Thiorhodovibrio winogradskyi: one gene and its partners. The protein of the gene in region 3 binds, or shares a complex with, the protein of the main gene of each other region. Links are inferred from orthologs where the notes say so. Each region holds a gene or a part of one and is shown on either strand. Other genes may lie near its edges. The genes, in order: dnaX, Thiowin_RS02030 and dnaN.

Region 1 (5,135 bases), 5.2 Mb from region 3 along the record:
CGCCTTCAACCGTGGGCATTGGGGCATTGAAGCCCATCACTGGATCCTCGACTGGAACTGGGATGAGGATCGCTGCACCATCCGCACCGGCCATGGACCAGAAAACATCACCCGACTGCGCCGGTTTGCCGCCGGTCTGATCAAAACGAAATCCAAGGATTCCGTGGCAGCCACCATCGAGAAGCTCGCGCGCAAAGTCCGCCGTGTCTTCGATTATCTGGGCATGACGGCAAACTCAATGCCCCGCGCTGCCCGTGTCGCGCCTGTTGGTTAGAACGGATTTGCCGTGCCGCTTGGCGCGTCCTTGCTTGTATCTCCGGCGGCACTCTGCTAATTTGCGCGCTGACGCTGCGGATGATGCGCGGCGTTTTTGTTTCGGTGGGCGGTGTCGGTCCCCGCGCAAGGCTAAGTCGTGAACCCGGTCAGGCCCGGAAGGGAGCAGCCGCAGCGATGGACGTCTGTGCCGTGGTGTGGCTGGCATTGTCCACCACCCTGCCATCCGATCCGCCTGTGTTCCCACCTGTCCCGCCAGCGGCGCGCCCGATTCATTGCATGTTACTCAGCGATTCCGACCCGGCCGAGAATGCCACCACGGCTTATCAGGTGCTGGCGCGCAAATGGCGTCCGCGGACCTTTGCCGATCTTGTAGGGCAGGAGCATGTCGTCCAGGCACTGACCAATGCGCTTGATCGCGGCCAACTCCATCATGCCTATTTGTTTACTGGGACCCGTGGAGTTGGCAAGACCACGCTGGCGCGCATTTTGGCCAAATCGCTGAACTGTGAACAGGGCGTCAGCGCCTTGCCATGCGGCATTTGCGCAAGCTGCCGAGAGATTCATGAAGGGCGCTTTATCGATCTGCAGGAGATCGACGCGGCATCGCGGACAAAGGTCGAACAAACCCGCGAGTTGCTTGAGAATGTCCCCTTCGCGCCTGTGCGTGGCCGATACAAGGTGTACCTGATAGACGAGGTGCACATGTTTTCTGGTCATAGCTTCAATGCATTGCTGAAAACGCTCGAAGAACCGCCGCCGCATGTCAAATTCGTGCTGGCCACGACCGACCCGCAAAAGCTCCCACCCACGGTGCTGTCGCGCTGTTTGCAGTTCAATCTCAAGCACCTGCTCCCGGAGCAAATTGGGGGCAGGTTTCGTCACGTCCTCGAGACCGAGGGGATCGCATTCGAAGAGCAAGCACTCGCCTTGCTCGCGCGCGCCGCCGAGGGCAGCATGCGCGATGGCTTGAGCCTGCTCGATCAAGGAATTGCATTTGGTGGTGGCCAGTTGCGGGTGACCGAGGTGCGCGCCATGCTTGGCGCGCTCGATCATGATCTCACTCTGGCGCTGGTTGAGGCGCTCTGTGATCACGATGGCCCCCGGCTGCTTGCGGAAATTGGTCGGGTTGCCGAGTTGACGCCAGACTTTGCTGGTGTGCTCAAATCCGTGATCGAGCTGCTTCATCGTCTGGCGCTGGCGCAGCAAGTGCCGACCACCCTGGACAGCGCCGATCCGGACTACACACGTCTTAAAACCCTGGCCGAGCGTGTCGCGCCGGAAGACCTGCAGCTGTACTATCAGGTGGCGGTCATGGGGCAGCAAGATCTCCCCTTGGCACCGGATGCCCGCGCTGGGCTCGAAATGGTGTTTCTGCGCGCGCTCGCCTTCCGCCCTGATAGCGCTGGCGCATCGCGCCCTGCTGCCCGCCAGAGTGCTGGACCGGCCTCGGGTGCGTCGGAGACATCCGGGCCATCGGCCAAGGGACAGTCAGGGTCGGGGACACTGGCCGCAGGAGAACCGGCCAGGGCTGCCGCGGTGGCTGAACCCCAAGTCGTTGCTGCCCAAGTCGTTGCTGCCCAAGACACTGAGCCTCGAGCTGTTGCGCCCCAATCCGTTGCGCTCCAAGCCATCCAGCCAGGGATCACTCAGTCGGTCCCCGTGCAGTGGGACCATGGGGTTGCGCCTTCTTTAGTAACTGCTGGGGCGGTGCAGGGTAAGGCGCTGACGCCGGGCCTGGCAAACGACCAGGATTGGCATCAGCTGGTGGAGCAGCTGCCGGTGAACGGTCTTGGGCGGCAGTTGGCTTCCCACTGCGCTTTTCAGTCCTGGCGGGGTGGTGAGCTGCATCTGCAACTCGAGCCTGATTGTGAACATCTGATCAAGGCCGACTCGGCTGAGCAGCGGCTTGCACAATCTCTGCGGGAGGTTCTCGGCCAGCCGGTTCGGCTGCGGATCGCGGCGCGGCGGTCGGTCAATGATACTCCGGCGCGGGCGCGCGCGCGGGTCGCGCAGAGACGTCAGCGCGAGGCCGAGGCGTTGATGCATCAAGACCCCATCGCCCTGGGTTTGGTCTCGCGACTCAATGCTGAGTGGGTGCCGGGCAGTATTCAGGCAACAGGGTAGTCTCTCCGTCCATGCCCGGGTTCCCAGTTGCCGAATCGCAATGCCGAACAATCGGCCTGAGCTGGGATGCCTTGCTGGGATGCCTTGCTGGGATGAAAGTATTCGATTGACAATGACAGAGGGTCACGCATGAAAGGCGGAATCGGGAACATGCTGAAGCAGGCGCAGAGAATGCAGCAGGAGATGCAGGAATCGCAAGAGCGCCTAGCACAGGAGGAAGTCATCGGCGAGTCCGGTGGCGGTATGGTCAAAATCACCATGACGGGAAGATATGAGGTGCGCAAGGTGGACCTTGATCCCTCATTACTCACTGATGATAAAGAGATGCTTGAAGATTTGATTGTCGCTGCGACCAATGATGCCGTGCATCGTGTCGCCGAAAAGCAAAAGGACAGCATGGCAAATTTGACCGCGGGTCTGCCCCTGCCGCCTGGGTTTAAGCTCCCGTTCTAACTATTCGCATGGAGAACAGGACCATGAGAGAGAAACCTGACCGAAGCAAGGTGCCGGCTACTTATCCGTGTCTGATGGTCCTGATAAATTGTGTCTGAATCAACCCTATTGCCGGAATTGATCGACGCCCTGCGCTGCTTGCCGGGAGTTGGGCCCAAATCGGCGCAGCGCATGGCGTTTTATCTGCTCGAGCGGGATCGCGATGCCGGTCGTCATTTGGCGTCCGTCATGGCGGCATCCATGGACCGAATTGGACGCTGCGAGTCCTGTCGCACCTTGACGGAAGCGCCGCTGTGCAGTATCTGTATGAATCCCAAGCGTGATCAGGGTTTGGTCTGCGTGGTGGAAGGTCCGTCTGACGTGGCGGCAATCGAACAGGCAACGGAGTTTTCCGGAGGATACTTCGTGCTTGGTGGGCGTCTGTCGCCGCTCGATGGCATAGGTCCCGAGGAGCTTGAGCTGGGACGGCTGCGGCAACGACTGGCCGGAGGTGGTGTGCGTGAGCTTATCTTGGCCATTAGCCCCACGATCGAGGGGAGTGCCACCTCGCACTATATCGCCGAGATGGCCGCTTTAGCGCAGGTACCTGTCACTCGCATCGCCCACGGCGTGCCTTTGGGAGGCGAACTCGAATACGTCGACGGTGGCACCCTCGCGCATGCCTTCAGCGGGCGCCTGCCGGTTTAAGTTTTTTCCGAGCATCGCCGCGAGATGGCAGAATGGGCAACCGCGGCAACAGGAGACCGAGAAGCTATGTCAGATACTGTGTTCGGTAAAATCGCCCGCGGGGAGATGGACGCCGATATTGTCTATCAGGACGCGGAGATCGTCGCTTTTCGCGATCTGAATCCTCAGGCTCCCGTGCACATTTTAATTATCCCGCGCAAGCCTATTGCGACCCTGAACGATGTCACGCCAGAGGATGCCGCGCTCGTCGGGCGCCTGTTTCAGGTTGCCTCGCGGTTGGCGGCCGAGGAAGGGATCGCCGACCAGGGCTATCGCACGGTGATCAACTGTAATGCCCAGGCAGGACAGACTGTTTATCACTTGCATGTTCATCTGCTTGGCGGACGCGCGCTACAGTGGCCACCGGGTTAGTGGCTGGCGGAGACGAGACCGTGGAGATAGAATCCGTGCAGAACGGCACGCATGGCGTGCTTGAAATCAAAGCAGCGTCCTTTACTCTGCCCGTTATTCGTCTGTTGCGGGTGGACATGGAAGAATTTGCCGATGAGATCAGGGCCAAGGTTGAGCAGGCGCCTGATTTTTTTCGAAACGCTCCGGTGGTCATTGATCTGGGTGGTCTCAATGATCCTGTGGCCGAGATTAATTTTCCGCGCCTGGTGGGGCTTCTGCGCGGTTATGGCATGCTGCCGGTCGGGCTGCGCGGGGGGGGCTTGGAACAGCAAGACGCGGCTCGTGCCATGGAACTCGTGCTGATGAGCGACGGGGGGCGTCGCCGCATGTACGAGACGACCCATGACAACGGGCAAGGAGAAGACGCGCAATCACCGGCTGAAAGCGTGCAAACTGGCGGCAAGCCCTCCCGGGGCGATGCGGGGGATCACGGCCTCGGTATCGAGGTTGGCTCCACCCTGATTGATCGGCCCGTGCGCTCCGGCCAAAAGGTTTATGCGGCTGGTGGCGATCTGACAATTACCGCGGCAGTTAACTCCGGCGCCGAACTGATGGCCGATGGCAATATTCACATCTACGGGCCTTTGCGTGGTCGCGTGTTTGCTGGCATCAACGGCAACGTCCGGGCGCGGATCTTTTGTCAGGATTTGCAAGCGGAATTGGTGGCGATCGCTGGCCACTACCGTGTTAGCGAGAATATTCCGGCCAATCTGAAGAATGCCAGAGTCCAGATCTATCTCGATAAGGACAGTCTCCGCATTGAACCGTTTTGAACAAACCCGTTTTGAGCAAACCCGTTTTGAGTAAATTAAGTTTGTATGAGCCTTTGTTGACTGTTGCCAACGCGGGGTCATTTTCGGCAAGATACACTCAAGTGTTTGCCAACGAGCAGTCTCTTCATCTTAGCTGCCCCTTTTTAGCGGCCACTGTTTTAGCGGCCTCCGTTTTAGCAGGAGGATCAATCCTTGGCTAGAGTTATCGTGATCACCTCGGGCAAAGGGGGTGTCGGCAAAACGACGACCGCTGCTGCCATGGCCATGGGTCTGGCGCAGAAGGGGCATCGAACCGTCGTGATCGATTTCGATGTTGGTTTGCGCAACCTGGACCTTGTGCTCGGATGCGAGCGGCGTGTGGTGTATGACTTT
Region 2 (5,212 bases), 400 kb from region 3 along the record:
AATGGTCAGGAACCCAGCATGGGGCCGATCCTGGTCACGGGGGCGAGCGGCGGCGTTGGCTGCATCGCGGTGGCCCTGCTGGCCAAGCTTGGGTTCGAGGTCGCGGCCGTGTCTGGCAAGTCCGAGCGAAAGGCCTGGCTGCAGAACCTCGGCGCCAAGCAGATTCTTGCGCGCGATGAACTACCCACTGGGCAACGACCCCTCGAGAAAGCCGTCTGGGGCGGCGCCATCGACAATGTCGGTGGCGCCATGCTCGCGCAGATCACCCGCACCCTGGCCCCCAATGGTTGTATCGCCAGCATTGGCCTGGCTGGGGGAACCGAGCTTCACACCACAGTCATGCCCTTTATTCTGCGCGGCATCAAGCTGCTCGGCTGTAATTCGGTGGATGTACCCAGGGACTTGCGTCAGAAGCTCTGGAGCCACCTTGGCAGCGACTGGCGACTGAATCTGGAACCGATCCGCACCGATAGCATTGGCCTTGACCGGCTGCCCGTCATCTTTGAGCGCATGCTTGACGGACAGACCCATGGCCGGGTACTGGTGAATCCGCACTCCACCGACTAAGCGCCCAGGCCCCGACGACTAAAAACCCGACCTTTACCATGCCTAGCATCACCAATAAACAACGTCACTGGCTGAAACAGCAGGCGCATCATCTCAAACCCGTGGTCATGCTCGGCCAGCATGGCTTGACCGAGGCCGTATTGCGGGAGATCCGCATTGCGCTGGACCACCATGAGCTGATCAAAATTAAAGTCAGCGCCGGAGACCGCGACGAGCGAGACCGGCTGATCGCCGCCATCCTTGAAGACACGAAGGCTGAACTGGTGCAGCGAGTAGGCAATAGCGCCAGCTTCTACCGCCCAAATCCCGACAAGACGGAACCGCTCGGTTTACCAGCCGTTTAGCTGTCCGCCAATTGTCCCGGCCGATCTTGAGAAGAAGGCTGCTCAAGACGGCTGGGCGATAGCGATTCTAGCTTGCACCACCCAGCATCTCATTGCCGCCCTTGGCATGCAGAAAAAGCCGCTCGAAATTGCGCGCCGTCACGGCCGCGACCTCCGCTGGGTCAAGGCCACGGATTTCCGCGATCTTCTCCGCCACCAGAGGCAGGAAACGGGGTTCGTTTTTCTTGCCCCGATGTGGAACGGGCGCGAGATAGGGTGCGTCGGTTTCGATTAGCAGGCGCTCAAGCGGAACCTGACGGGCGACGTCACTGAGTGCCTCGGCATTTTTGAAGGTGAGAATGCCCGAGAAGGAAATATAAAAGCCGAGTTCCAAGGCCGCCTGGGCCATCTCCCAGGTCTCGGTAAAGCAGTGCATTACACCGCCGACCCTGGCCGCCTTCTCATCACGCAAGATGGAGATAGTGTCCTCGCGGGCGTCCCGACTGTGAATGATCAGGGGCTTTCCGCAGTCCCGCGCGGCCTGAATGTGGCGGCGAAAACGCTCGCGCTGCCAGTCGAGATCGCCCTCATTGTAGTGATAATCGAGGCCGGTCTCGCCGATGGCAACCACACGCGCATCGGCGCTGGCGAGCTTGACCAAGTCCGCCACCGAGGGCTCAAGACCCTGCTGTTCGCTCGGATGCACACCGACCGACACCAACACCTCTGTATAGGGATCGACCAGGGCTCGCATGGCGGGATAGTGCTCCAAGTCGATGCTGACGCACAGCATGCGGCTCACCCCATCCTGCCCAGCCTGGTCCATCATGGCGGCAAAGTCGCCCCCATGGGCGCTTAAGTCGACACGATCAAGATGGCAGTGAGAATCAACAAACATCGGATAAGCCAAAGGAGTCCATTAAAAACTACATCGTATGGGTGCCACGATCAGACTCCAGCGCGCCAGCGAGATATTCCTCGATTTTACGTCTGGCGATGCCTTTGTCCTGATCGCTGAACTGAATACCGACTCCCACGGCACGATTGCCCTCGGCGCCAACCGGCGTGATCCAGATAATTTTTCCCGCAACCGGGATACGCTCTGACTCCTGCATGAGTTGCAGCAGCAAAAAAAGCTCGTCGCCTAGTTGATAACGCTTGCTGGTGGGGATAAAAAGCCCACCGTTTCTGACAAAGGGCATATAAGCGGCGTAGAGGGCATTCTTGTCCTTGATGGCGAAGCTAAGAATGCGTTGACGGCCGGTTTTTTTTTCGCCTTCCATCAGTTAATCCTGGTTACCAATGCCGTTTTTTTGGTGCTGGTCGCTGTTGCCCATTTCTGATACCCATTATTGATACCGGCTTTATTCTATAGCAATGAGAGCACAACACCTCATTGCGAACTTGACGCCATCGCGCCCGCCGCTCCCAAGAGTGCCCACCGGATAAGCAAGGATTCCAACAGCAGCTGCTTATTGACCGAGCCTTGTTGGAGTGACCCTGCGCGCAGGCAGTGACGCAGAAACTCGTGCAGTTTCTCGCTCGGCAGGCGCAAGGCCAATGCCAGCAATGCATCATGCAAATCCGGATTACTGAGATATTGCGCCTGGGGGTCGCCAATCAAACGCGCGATGTCGCACAACCAACCCAACGCAAGTTCCAGCAACAGGGGCATATCCAACGACTGCCAGGCCGCCGCCACCGCAAGCGGGTCTTCACGACCCTCGGCAACGCCAAGAAACTGCTGAAAGCCCTGGCGACGCAAACTGAGGTAGTCCGCCTGCCCCATGGTCAGGGCTTTGAGCGGCGCGCCCCGCGCCAGGCGCAACAGCAACTCGGGCGGCGCGGGTGGGGACTGGAGCATGGCAGCGAGCCAAGGCAGTGCCTCGTGCTCAGGTGGAGGCACGCAAACCAGATGCTGACAGCGACTGCGAATGGTCGCGGGAAGCCGGCTTGCATCATCGGCAATCAACAGCAGTAAGGTGCGCTCGGTCGGCTCCTCTAGCGTCTTGAGCAGACTGTTGGCTGCCGCCCGGTTCATGGCCTCGGCCGGGACGATGTGGACGACCTTGTAACCTCCACGATGGCTGGTAAGATTCTCGAGCGCGACCAGCTCGCGAATCGCATCTACTTTAATCTCGCCACTGGCGCTCTCGGCGTCGGGCACTATGCGCTGCAAGTCCGGATGATAACCGGCGTCGATCAGGTGACATTCGCTGCAAACACCGCAGGGCGCGCCATCCTCATCGGGATGCTGACACAACAACGCCCGCGCGAGCCGCTCAGCAAAAAGCCGCTTGCCCAGCCCAACAGGCCCCGTGAACAGCCAGGCATGTCCCAAACGCCCTTTGACCTGTGCCTTCCATAAGCGCTGCCAATGCCCAACAAGCCAGGGTGGAAGTTCCCGCCCGGCAGTGGCAACGGGGACGGGGGCAGAGGACAGCTTGCTCATTGCCCCGAGAACGGCCTGCGCGCGACAAAGTCCACCAAGGCTTCCCGGACGTGCCGCGCCACTTGCTCGACATCCTGTGTGGCATCCAGCACCCGAAAGCGCGCAGGGTCCAGCTTGGCACGTTGCAAATAGACTTGACGCGCCCGCTCGAAAAACCCGAGTGTTTCAGCTTCAAAACGATCCAAGTCGGCACGCGCTTTGGCACGCTTCAGGCCAAGCTCGGCTGGCAGATCGAACAGAAAGGTCAAGTCGGGACGCAAGGCGCCTTGCACCAGCGTCTCCAGCCCGGCGATGGACTCAGCCGAAATCCCACGCCCACCACCCTGATAGGCAAAACTCGCGTCGGTAAAACGGTCGGACAACACCCAGGTACCGGCCTCCAGTGCAGGCCGCACAGATTGCGCCAGGTGTTCAGCGCGTGCCGCAAAGATCAGCAGCAATTCCGCTTGGGCGCAGAGTCCCTCCTGCTCCGGATCCAATAGCAGGGCACGAATGCGCTCGGCAATGGGTGAACCGCCGGGCTCGCGTGTCTGCAAAAATGGAATGCCAAGTTCCGCGAGAGTCGCGACAAGGGTCTCGCACTGGGTCGACTTACCCGCGCCCTCAATGCCCTCGAGCGTGATCAAGCACCCCTGTGGCGGCCCTGGTCTCATTGCCGCCCCTCCCTGATTCACCGGAAGCGGGCCGGATCGCACTGACCACCGCGTTGAAAGCGCTGCACGGCGCAGTTGTGTTCATCGAGCGTGGCTGAGAAATAGTGGCTACCATCGCCGCGCGCGACAAAATAGAGGGTCTCGCCGTCTTCTGGATGCAGGGCGGCATGAATGGCCTCACGCCCGGGCAGGGCGATAGGCGTCGGCGGCAAACCACCGCGGGTGTAAGTGTTGTAAGGCGAATCCGTTTCAAGATGGACGCGCGTTAAATTGCCGTCGAACTCGGCTCCAAGGCCGTAGATCACCGTTGGATCCGTCTGCAGCCGCATGCCTTTGCGCAAGCGACGCACAAAGACGCCGGCAATCTCCGGGCGCTCGCTGCCAAGGCCGGTTTCTTTTTCGATCACAGAGGCAAGAATCAGTGCCTCGTAGGGCGATGTCAGCGGAAGATCCGCATCGCGGTTGCCCCATTCTTCATCAAGGACTTCACGCATGCGCTCGTGCGCCCGACGCAGCACCTGGATGTCACTTGCTCCGCGACGGAATAAATAGGTATCGGGGAAAAACCAACCCTCGGGATGTTCAATGTCGAGATCAAGCGCGGCAAGTATCTCGGCATCGGTGAGATCCTGAAGTTCGTGCTTGAACTCAGGTTCGGCGGCGATGCTCGCGAGGGCGTCACTAAAGGTTCGTCCTTCGATCAGGGTAACCGGGTATTGGATGGAGCGACCGGAAACGAGTAGATCAAGGAGTTGCCCTGGTGTCATCTCAGGCGTTAGCGCATATTCGCCTGCCTTGATTTGATCCGCCTGCCGGCGATTGTAGGCAAGCGCAATCAGATAATGGGCATTGTCAATCAGACCATCGGCTTGCAGTCGGCTGGCGAGGTCGCGCAGCCCCTCCCCGCGCGGCACCTCCAGAATCACCGCGTCGTCCTGCGCATCGACACGACTTGAGGCGATGGGCGTTACCAGAAAATGCTGATAATCTTCCCAAAAAAAGTAACCTATCCCCGCACCGAGGCCGACCAGTAACAGCAGAGCAATCAGGGTGTTCTTCATCAGCGCCCGCCAAAACGCGACTCATATCGGCAGTCGCGGCTCAAAACGCTCAACCCTGCTTAAGGATCAAGGTACCGTTGGTACCACCGAAGCCAAAGGAATTGCTGAGCGCGTAGCGTATCGGCATCTCGCGTGCCTGATTGGGCACCACGTCCA
Region 3 (5,236 bases):
AAACTTGTCTGCTGAGTTTCGATTCGATACCTTTGTGGAAGGTAAATCAAATCAAATTGCGCGAGCTGCATCAATGCAAATTGCTTGTCATCCTGGAACTACTTATAACCCGCTTTATATTTATGGGGGAGTTGGCCTTGGAAAAACACATCTTATGCAGGCTGTAGGTAACACAATTCTTGAAAGGAATAGCGAGGCATCTATTGTTTACGTTCATTCAGAACGTTTTGTTTCAGATATGATTAAATGCCTTCAGCATAATCGAATGGATGACTTCAAGGCAAAATATCGGGCAGTCAATGCCCTTCTAATTGATGATGTGCAATTTTTTGCTGGCAAGGATCGTTCACAAGAAGAATTTTTTCATACCTTCAATGCTTTGTTTGAAACTGGTCAGCAAATTATTCTTTCCAGTGATCGGTTTCCAAAAGAAGTTAACGGCCTTGAGGAACGACTAAAATCTCGGTTTGGTTGGGGTTTAACCGTTGCAATTGAACCTCCTGATCTTGAAACGCGAGTGGCAATCCTTCAAAGTAAGGCGAATTTATTTGGTATCCATCTCCCGGAGGATGTCGCTTTTTTCGTAGCAAAACGTCTTCGTTCCAACGTTCGAGAACTTGAAGGGGCACTTCGGCGCTTAGGTGCGAACTCTAGCTTTACTGGTGTTCCAATAAATTTGGAATTCGCAAGATCCGCATTGCACGACATGCTTATTGCCCAGGATAAGCAAGTGACGATTAATAATATTCAAAAAATGGTAGCTGAATATTTCAAGATTAGAACTTCGGATTTACTCTCAGCCAAGCGCACTCGGTCCATTACCCGTCCACGACAGATTGCTATGGCACTGGCAAAAGAACTAACCAAAAACAGCCTACCTGAAATTGGTAAAGCATTTGGTGGGCGAGATCACAGCACAGTGATACATGCAGCTAAAAAAGTTCAGGAATTGAGAAGTCAAGATTCACTCTTTGACGAAGATTTTAAGAACCTGTTGAGAATTATGACATCATAGTTGTGGATAACTACGGTATAAAGTGAGGAATCAATTCATGCACATTTTATTCACAGTTTATTTGTTACTTCTTGCACGATGTTTTGAGGAGCTTAAAATATTGAAATTACGTATAATTCTTGATTAATATGAGATATGCCAAGGCATCTACTATAACTACTAGGTATTAATATTATTATGAAGATAGAAGTATATCGTGACCATCTGATTCCAGCTCTGATCAGCGTTGCCTCTGTAGTGGAACGGCGGCAAACCCTTCCAATTCTAAGTAATTTGCTGGTTAAGACTTTGGAAAATAGTTTAGTTTTGACGGCAACGGATCTGGAATTACAGATTTCATGCAATGTTGAGGGAACGATTGATGTGCCAGGTGCGATTACTTTGCCGGCAAAAAAACTTGCAGATATATGTAAAGCGCTTCCAGACAATAGTGTTATCAAGCTTGAAGTCGCTGATAAACGCGCAATAATACGTTGCGGACCTAGTCGTTTTATGTTAAGCACGATGCCTGCTGAAGATTATCCTGGACTGGAGGGAGATTCAGTCCATCAAAGTTTTGAAATTGATACAGAACTATTATGTAGGATGTTTGAGTGTACCAGTTTCGCAATGGCACATCAGGATGTACGTTATTATTTAAATGGTTTGTTGGTGCAAATTCATTCTGGGAAGCTTGTTTTGGTGGCTACTGATGGCCACAGATTGGCAAAATCAGAACTATTAATGCCGGCCTTGGATGCTTGGGAACAGGAGAAGCAATTGATATTCCCGGCTAAAACGGTTTCTGAACTAAAACGCATGCTAGGGGGAAAATTTGGAGCAACAACAATATTTGAAATTGGTGATCGTTCTGTTGTTATTCGAATTGGTAAAAATGTTTTAACTACCAAACTAATCGATGGTCGATATCCTGATTATGAACGCGTTATTCCATATTCACTTAAGTATACAACTACTATTGATAGAGAGACTCTCAGAAATGCTTTGACAAGAACCGCGGTTCTTTCTTATGAAAAGCAAAAAGGAGTTCGTATGACCTTTGCGGATGGATCTTTGAAGTTAGAGGTTAGCAATCCTGAGCATGAGGAGGCACAAGAAGATATACCGATTGTATTTAATGGTGATGATACAACCATAGGCTTCAATGTTAGTTATTGGCTCGATGTTTTAAATGCCATGACCGGGAATTTGGTAGAGGTTCGATTTTCAGATTCTGAAGTCAGTTCAATATTAGTTGACCCTGAATCAGATGGAGAACTTTATGTAGTAATGCCAATGCGGATTTAACCTATCAGGGGAAAATTTTTTTATTGATTTTGATGAACTTTTCTGTTGTTTGTCATGGTTGTTTCATGTGGCTTGAGATCCTTCAAGGTGAGGGGATTCGCAATTTAGCACCATTTAATATAGAGTCGAAAAAGGGAGTCAATCTTGTTCTTAGTAATAATGGGGCATGTAAGACAACCTTCCTTGAGGCAGTTTGTTTTTTAACCCATGGAGGAACTTTTCGAGGAAAAAAGTATGGACAGATGCTGAATACCAATGTAAGTGATAGGAAACGTGGTTTTACTTTTTTGGGGCCTGATCGATCTGATCTACAGATCTGGCATAAAAGTCATACTAAGCTGGTTCTCGAGGAGAAAAGGCTCACGTTTTTTTTACTGCATTGGATGATCCTGAGATTGAGTGCGATAAGGTGTTTCACGTGGAACAAGGTCGTATCCGTAGTGCTGATGGCAAGCTTTGACTTTGTGCACAATCATAAAAAATACTCGATGTTTGGCAGCGATTGCTGCGTTTTTAGCGTTATAATGTTTAATTAACTGGCCAACTTACTGACGTTTTAGACTCGATGGGTTACGATTCCACAAATATTCAGGTTCTTCGTGGACTGGATGCTGTTCGCAAGCGGCCCGGGATGTATATCGGTGACACTGATGATGGTACCGGACTACATCATATGGTTTTTGAAGTTGTTGACAATTCTATTGATGAGGCCTTGGCTGGATATTGCAATGAAATTAGAGTGATTGTGCATCCAGATGGATCTGTTTCTGTCACAGATAATGGACGAGGGATCCCGGTTGATATTCATACCGAGGAGAATCGTTCAGCGGCGGAAGTCATTATGACGGTGCTCCATGCAGGGGGTAAGTTTGATGATAATTCGTATAAAGTATCAGGAGGTTTGCATGGTGTAGGTGTATCTGTTGTCAATGCGCTTTCCGAGACTCTTGAGTTGCGGATATGGCGAGATGGGACACTCTATGGACAAAAGTATCATATGGGTGTGCCTGAACAGCCATTAACAGCAATTGACAAAGTAGAATCATCGGGTACTGAGATTCGCTTTAAACCTTCTAAGGAAGTGTTTTCTGACTGTGAGTTTCATTATGATATTTTGGCAAAGCGTCTACGTGAATTGTCGTTTTTAAATTCAGGTGTACGTATTCAGTTACGTGATGAGCGGGTCGACCGAGAAGATGTTTTTGAATATAAGGGTGGTATTAAAGCATTTGTTGAACATTTGAATCGTAATAAAACAGCGATTCATAGTTCGGTCATCTATTTCACAGATGAGAGAAATGATCATGTCGTTGAAATAGCTTTACAATGGAATGAAAGCTATCAAGAGACCATATTTTGCTACACTAATAATATTCCACAAAAGGACGGTGGTACCCATTTAGCTGGTTTCCGTGCTGGTTTAACACGTACGCTGAACCAATACATCGAACGAGAAACATTGGATAAGAATCAAAAATCTCGACCAATTGGAGATGATGCCCGTGAAGGACTCACGGCTGTTGTCTCAGTTAAGGTACCAGATCCAAAGTTTTCATCTCAAACAAAGGAAAAGCTTGTTTCTTCTGACGTTAAGCCAATTGTTGAAGCTTCTTTTAGTGAACACTTGAATATATTCCTTGAAGAGAATCCCACTGAAGCTAAAATAATTGCTAATAAGATGCTGGAGGCAGCACGTGCCCGTGAGGCAGCTCGAAAAGCACGTGATATGACACGTCGCAAAGGCGTTTTGGATGTAGCAGGTTTACCTGGAAAGCTTGCTGACTGTCAAGAAAAAGATCCAGCTGGATCAGAGCTCTTTATAGTCGAGGGTGATTCTGCTGGTGGATCTGCTAAACAAGGTCGAGATCGTGCTTTTCAGGCAATTCTCCCTTTAAAAGGAAAAATTCTAAACGTTGAGAAGGCAAGGTTCGACAAAATGTTATCTTCGGCCGAGGTGGGTACCTTGATTACTGCCTTGGGCTGCGGTATTGGTCGCCAGGAATACGATCCGGAGAAACTGCGTTATCACCGCATCATTGTGATGACCGATGCTGATGTTGATGGCGCGCATATAAGAACCTTGCTGTTGACGTTCTTTTATCGGCAAATGCCCGAATTAATCGAAAGAGGGCATATTTATATCGCACAACCACCTCTTTATAAAGTTAAGCGAGGAAAACAAGAGGATTATCTTTTAGATGATGTAGAGTTGAGTGTATCCTTGCTTCGTGCTGCCTTGGATAACACTAGACTATACCTTAGGGCTGATACTCCACCGATGTCCCCCATGGTCCTCGAAGAACTAACGAGGGAATTTCAAGTCTATCGTGCAATCATTGCTCGATTATCGAACCGTTACGATTCACTTTTCCTCGTTGAACTTTTAAATCTGCCTCGACTTACCTTGGATTCATGGAATGATGAAACGACTCTTAGACCATGGATTGAGTTATTGTCGGAGCGTTTAAGGCTTAATTGTGAGACATCGGTCGATTACCACGTGTCAATTCACAGCGATGGGAATATCGAGCAAACTGGCCTAGAAATAATTCGTTCGGTTCATGGTGTTCCAGAAAGTCGTATTGTTTCATTTGAGTTTTTCTTGTCAGCGGATTATTTAAAAATTGCTGCCTTAAGTGAAAAACTTGATGGTTTGGTGGGGCCAGGCGCGCGAGTCGAAAGGGGTGATCGGAGTACAGATATTTCCACATTTATCAGCGCTTACGACTGGCTATTTGGTGAAGCTAAACGCGGTTACCAAATTCAGCGGTACAAAGGTTTGGGAGAAATGAATCCAGGGCAGCTTTGGGAAACAACCATGGATCCTGAATGTCGTCGACTATTACGGGTAACAATTGAAGATGGAGTCGCTGCTGATCAGATTTTTACAACCCTGATGGGAGATCAGGTTGAGCCGCGAAGGGAATTTATAGA

What was found.
Region 1: the proteins of dnaN (region 3) and dnaX are in contact, whole or in part, in a cryo-EM structure (PDB 8GIZ), measured with the Escherichia coli proteins. The link is inferred for Thiorhodovibrio winogradskyi from one-to-one orthologs.
Region 2: the proteins of dnaN (region 3) and Thiowin_RS02030 are in contact, whole or in part, in a cryo-EM structure (PDB 8GIZ), measured with the Escherichia coli proteins. The link is inferred for Thiorhodovibrio winogradskyi from one-to-one orthologs.

Annotation. Positions count from the first base shown.
Region 1 is NZ_CP121472.1:5,193,572-5,198,706, reverse strand. The notes cover bases 91-2,976. They hold dnaX (DNA polymerase III subunit gamma/tau), read left to right. Parts: upstream 91-552; coding sequence 553-2,400; downstream 2,401-2,976. Other genes in these bases: recR (recombination mediator RecR), read left to right, coding at 2,944-2,976; Thiowin_RS23770 (YbaB/EbfC family nucleoid-associated protein), read left to right, coding at 2,530-2,853; Thiowin_RS23785 (ISAs1 family transposase), read left to right, coding at 91-274. In the rest of the region: more of Thiowin_RS23785, read left to right, coding at 1-90; more of recR, read left to right, coding at 2,977-3,540; Thiowin_RS23760 (histidine triad nucleotide-binding protein), read left to right, coding at 3,607-3,951; septum site-determining protein MinC, read left to right, coding at 3,972-4,763; septum site-determining protein MinD, read left to right, coding at 4,956-5,135. UniProt on the Escherichia coli protein: Part of the beta sliding clamp loading complex, which hydrolyzes ATP to load the beta clamp onto primed DNA to form the DNA replication pre-initiation complex.
Region 2 is NZ_CP121472.1:397,737-402,948, reverse strand. Bases 1,314-4,276 are described here. They hold Thiowin_RS02030 (DNA polymerase III subunit delta'), read right to left. Parts: upstream 3,343-4,276; coding sequence 2,284-3,342; downstream 1,314-2,283. Other genes in these bases: mltG (endolytic transglycosylase MltG), read right to left, coding at 4,013-4,276; tmk (dTMP kinase), read right to left, coding at 3,339-3,968; Thiowin_RS02035 (PilZ domain-containing protein), read right to left, coding at 1,817-2,173; Thiowin_RS02040 (TatD family hydrolase), read right to left, coding at 1,314-1,788. In the rest of the region: Thiowin_RS02050 (YhdH/YhfP family quinone oxidoreductase), read left to right, coding at 1-567; ribosome assembly RNA-binding protein YhbY, read left to right, coding at 606-911; more of Thiowin_RS02040, read right to left, coding at 979-1,313; more of mltG, read right to left, coding at 4,277-5,056; fabF (beta-ketoacyl-ACP synthase II), read right to left, coding at 5,106-5,212. UniProt on the Escherichia coli protein: Part of the beta sliding clamp loading complex, which hydrolyzes ATP to load the beta clamp onto primed DNA to form the DNA replication pre-initiation complex.
Region 3 is NZ_CP121472.1:348-5,583, forward strand. Bases 261-3,247 are described here. They hold dnaN (DNA polymerase III subunit beta), read left to right. Parts: upstream 261-1,192; coding sequence 1,193-2,302; downstream 2,303-3,247. Other genes in these bases: dnaA (chromosomal replication initiator protein DnaA), read left to right, coding at 261-1,015; Thiowin_RS25115 (AAA family ATPase), read left to right, coding at 2,368-2,838; gyrB (DNA topoisomerase (ATP-hydrolyzing) subunit B), read left to right, coding at 2,868-3,247. Also shown: more of dnaA, read left to right, coding at 1-260; more of gyrB, read left to right, coding at 3,248-5,236. UniProt on the Escherichia coli protein: Confers DNA tethering and processivity to DNA polymerases and other proteins. Acts as a clamp, forming a ring around DNA (a reaction catalyzed by the clamp-loading complex) which diffuses in an ATP-independent manner freely and bidirectionally along dsDNA.